Regions from separate parts of the Cupriavidus sp. 30B13 genome, predicted to be linked through region 2. Evidence: predicted binding sites of a transcription regulator. Region 2 holds the regulator's gene; the other holds the start of a gene.
The links. The regulator sigma-54, encoded in region 2, starts transcription at its own class of promoters, with help from an activator protein. The targets are predictions, from matches to a motif close to TGGCANGNAANCTGCTTT.
Positions count from the first base shown of each region.

Region 1: the regulator sigma-54 is predicted to act here: its motif matches at 1,166-1,183, upstream of ACKI2N_RS04500 (pilin).

Region 1 is NZ_CP188223.1:949,932-952,329, forward strand. Features, by position in the region: gene ACKI2N_RS04495 (TerC family protein) at 186-881, shown strand; gene ACKI2N_RS04500 (pilin) at 1,200-1,742, shown strand; gene ACKI2N_RS04505 (PglL family O-oligosaccharyltransferase) at 1,860-2,398, shown strand, end outside.
Region 2 is NZ_CP188223.1:682,799-685,196, forward strand. Features, by position in the region: gene hpf (ribosome hibernation-promoting factor, HPF/YfiA family) at 33-383, opposite strand; gene ACKI2N_RS03295 (RNA polymerase factor sigma-54) at 433-1,908, opposite strand; gene lptB (LPS export ABC transporter ATP-binding protein) at 2,032-2,398, opposite strand, start outside.

The DNA.
Region 1 (2,398 bases), 270 kb from region 2:
CTAGGGTATCTCCCGAGGCGGGCTGGAAGGCGATTGAAACCGAATCGAAAGCTTGATACGGTAAATCTCATGTCTGAAAAATCAGACATCCGAATTTCATCGTCGGCTGAACATCATCGGTTGCGCATCGCCCGTCGCCGTGCGGCGTTCGAACCATAATTCAAGAAAACTCGAGGAGCTTTACCGTGGAACTGTTGTCCTCCACCGCGTTCTGGATCGCGCTGGGATCCATCATCCTGACCAACATCGTGCTCTCCGGCGACAACGCCGTGGTGATCGCGCTCGCCTCGCGCAACCTGCCGCCCGCGCAACAGAAGAAAGCCATCTTCTGGGGCAGCGCCGCCGCCATCGTCATGCGCGTGATCCTGACCGTCGCCGCGGTCAAGCTGCTGAGCCTGCCGTACCTCAAGATCGTCGGCGCCGCGCTGCTGGTCTATATCGGCGTCCAGCTGCTGACCGGCGACGACGACGAGGAAGGCCACGCCGCCAAGGACAACATCTGGGCCGCGATCCGCACCATCCTGATCGCCGACCTGGTGATGTCGCTCGACAACGTGGTCGCCGTGGCCGCCGCCGCGCAGAAGGGCCCCGAAGGCAGCCAGCTGATGCTGCTGGTGCTGGGCCTGGGCCTGTCGATCCCCCTGATCGTGTTCGGCAGCACCATCCTGCTCAAGGTCATGGACCGCTTCCCCATCATCATCGTGCTGGGCGCCGCGCTGCTGGGCTACCTCGCCGGCGAAATGCTGGTGAGCGACCCGGTCGACGCCGCCTGGTTCGAAATGCACGTGCCGCACGCGCACCTGGTGTTCGGCATCGTCGGCGCCGCGCTGGTGGTGGTGATCGGCAAGCTGATGCAGAAACGCGCGGCACAGCCGGCGTGACGGGCTGAAGCGACTCTCGCCCGCAGCGGGCGGGAACTGCGATTGCGCGGGGCTCTTTGAAGCACCGCGGGACGGGTGGCCTCGGGGCCACCCGTTTCGTTTTCCGGCCTGCCGCTTTCGCTGTTTGACTTCAGTGCGGCTTCGTACAGAGTTAAGCGAAATCGTCGGTTTACTGACCTTCCGCGTCATCGCAGGTGACAAAATTTGCGCCCGGTCAAAACCTGCAATCCCCCCAAGTGGCGAAAATTGTCACCCGGCGACGACGTTTTCAGGGTTTGCGGCGCTGGCACGCTAACTGCTAAGAACTTGCAGCATCACATGAAACAAAATGTTTCTATTTGTATCCAAAATTCCTTCGAGGGGTCAATCATGCAACAACGAGTGCAACTGAAGAAACTGGGCCGCCGTGCCCAGAAGGGCTTTACGCTGATCGAACTGATGATCGTGGTCGCGATCATCGGTATCCTGGCGGCGATTGCTATTCCGCAGTATCAGGACTACACGGTCAAGGCGAAGTTGTCGAAGGTGGCATCGTGCGCGGAGCCCCTTAAGCTGGCAGTTGCGCTGTATGCGCAGACGAACGGTGCGCTTCCCACGGCGACGGACGACTGGACCGGCTTGGGTCTGTCGGCGGCACCTACGGCGACGACCGAGTGTTCCGCGATCTCGGTTACTGCGACCACGGGCGCTGTAGTTGTCACGATGGCTAACATCAAAGCCGCCACGATCGACACCAAGACGGTCACTTTCACGCCTGATGTCAATAGCACCGCCGTGAACTGGACTCCGTCGACGACCAGCGATGATCCCTTGGTGCTGGCCTACTTCAAGTCCACAACTCCTGCCGCAGCCCCCCAATAACCTTGATGTAGCGACTAGGTTCAATGGAAAAGAAAAAGCGCCTCCGGGCGCTTTTTCTTTTCCCATCCCCCAAGCTATCATCCGCCTTTTGCCAACCCGGCATAACAAGGCACCCGCATGCTGCCCTCCCGGTCAGCCATTTCACTCAGCTTCCTCTTCGCCACGCTCGTCGTGCCGCTGCTGGTCTCGCGGCACACGCTTCCGCTCGCCACGTTCTACGGGGAATGGGCTTCCGCGCTGTTGTTCGCGCTTGCGGTGATCGTGCTGGGGACCGTGACGCCCGGGCGAGCCGGCAATTTCGCCTACCAGGCGGAGCCGGCTCAATTTCCGTGGATCATCCTGTTTCCTTTGTGGCTGATCGCCACCGGCATCGCGCAGGGTCTTGCCGGCATGGCCGACGTGTCCGGCAGCCGGCTGGTGACCGAGCTGGCGCTGGCGCTCGCCGCGGCCGTGATGTGGGCGGCCTGGCGGCAGGGCAGGGCCGCGTCGTCGCAGGAGCGGCAGGCAATGGCCGACACGCTCGCCACGGCGTGGCTGGTGGCGGGCCTGCTGGGCACGCTGGCGCAGTGGGCCCAGGTCTTCAACCTGGAGCCGGACACGTTCGGGCTGGTCTCTACCTACTTCTACGACGACAACCGCCGCCTGTGGGGCAACCT
Region 2 (2,398 bases):
CGGCGACCCCCTTGGCGGGCCGCCAGGCACGGTCATTGCTGCATCTGCGATGCCGCCATCTGGTACTTGACCGCCTCGCGGTCGTGGCTCTGCACGCGATCCTTGTGGCGAATCACCTGCCGGTCGAGCTTGTCGACCAGTGCGTCGATTGCGGCATACAGGTCTTCGTGATGCGCTTCGACAAAGATGTCCTTGCCCTTGAGATGTAGATTGATTTCCGCATACTGCCGCCGGTCCTTTTCTTTTGTATTGTCGACAGAGAGCAGCACACTTACGCCAATGACTTGATCGAAATGCCTGACGATACGCTCCAGTTTCGTTTCCACGTACTCACGCAGTGCAGGCGTGATGTCCAAGTGGTGTCCACTGATCTTGAAGTTCATAGCGTTTCTCCTTCTGAAAGAGCCACACCAGGCAGGCGGTGCGGCTCGGCTACAAAGTCTTGCGGAGATTGACGGCAGGGATTTTCAGCGCTTCGCGGTACTTGGCCACGGTTCGTCGGGCCACCACGAAGCCTTGCTCGCCGAGCAGTTCGGCGATCCTGCTGTCCGACAGGGGGTTCCTGGGGTCTTCGGCTCCTATGAGTTGCTTGATCAACGCCCTGATTGCCGTTGACGAGGCCGCGCCGCCGGTTTCCGTGGATACGTGACTGCCGAAGAAGTACTTCAGCTCGAAAGTCCCCATCGGCGTTGCCATGTATTTATTGGTTGTCACCCGGGAGATGGTGGACTCGTGTAAACCCAGTGTATCGGCAATCTCCCGCAAAACCAAGGGGCGCATCGCAATTTCCCCGTGGGTGAAGAAGTTCTTTTGACGTTCGACAATCGCTTGTGCGACGCGCAATATGGTGTCGAAGCGCTGCTGGATATTCTTGATCAGCCAGCGCGCTTCCTGCAGCTTTTGCTGCAGTCCGGCCGCGCCGGAGTCGCCTTTTGCGCCGCGCAAGATCTGCGCGTACATGTCGTTGATGCGTAGCCGCGGCATCACATCCGGGTTGAGCTGCGCGATCCAGCCGCCGCCTATTTTCCGCACGAATACATCGGGCACCACGAAGTCCGCTTCCGGGCGGCTGTAGGCGTGCCCGGGATAGGGCGCGAGCGAGCGGATCAGTTCGTGGGCGGCCTTGAGATCGGCCTCGTCCACCTGCAGTGCCTTCTTCAGGCGCGTGTAGTCGCGCACCGCCAGCAGTTCGAGGTGGCTGGTGACGATGGTCAGGGCCAGTTCGCGCTGGGGATGCTTGAGCCGGCGCAACTGCAGCGCGAGGCACTCGGCAGCGTTGCGCGCGCCCACGCCGGCGGGGTCGAAGCTCTGCAGCAGGGTGAGGATGGCCTGCACCTCGTCGATCTCGAACTCGAGTTCCTCGGGCAGTTCGCTGCAGATTTCCTCGAGCGATGCGCTCAGGTAGCCGTCGTCGTCCAGCGACTCGACCAGGAAGATCGCCAGGCCCTTGTCGCGCATGGAGATCTTCAGCGGGGCGAGCTGCTCCATCAGGTGCTCGCGCAGCGTGGGCTCGGCGTCGCGCAACTGCATCGGGGTCTTCTCGTCCTCGTCGCCCTGCGGGCGGCGCGCGAAGTCGTCCAGGCTCCAGTCGTTGCCGTAGTCCTCGCCGCTGTCGGAATAGCTGTCGTCGCCCTCCGGGGCGCCGTCGGCGCGGTTCTCGCTGGTGCCCTGGCCGTCGGCGGGCGCCGGTGCGGGCGCGCTCTGCAGGTTCACCGAGCCGTCGGCGGCCACGCGCAGCGGGCTTTCGATCCAGTCGTTCTCGCGTTCGAGCAGGGGATTCTCGGTCAGGGCCTGTTCCACTTCCTGCTGCAGTTCGAGCGTGGACAGTTGCAGCAGCCGGATCGACTGCTGGAGTTGCGGCGTAAGCGCGAGATGTTGCGAGAGGCGGAGCTGTAGCGACGGTTTCATGCGACCATTTTATGCCCAACTTCCGTGCCGGTGGAACGGAAATTGCTATCGCTGGCGCCGCCGTGATCGTCTGCAGGACGACAGGCGGCATAAAAGCCGCTCCGGGGGACGCCCCCGCACCGCTTACATGCGGAAGTTCTCGCCCAGGTAGACCTTGCGCACCGATTCGTTGGCGATGATGTCCTCCGGCTGGCCGGACGCCAGCACGGTGCCTTCGCTGATGATATACGCGTGGTCGCAGATGCCCAGTGTCTCGCGCACGTTGTGATCGGTGATCAGCACGCCGATGTTGCGCGCCTTGAGGAAGCTGACGATGCGCTGGATCTCGCCCACCGCGATCGGGTCCACGCCGGCGAACGGTTCGTCGAGCAGGATGAAGCGCGGCGCCGACGCCAGCGCGCGCGCGATTTCCACGCGGCGGCGCTCGCCGCCCGACAGCGACAGCGCCGGGTTGTCGCGCAGGTGGGCGATCTGCAGGTCGTCCAGCAAG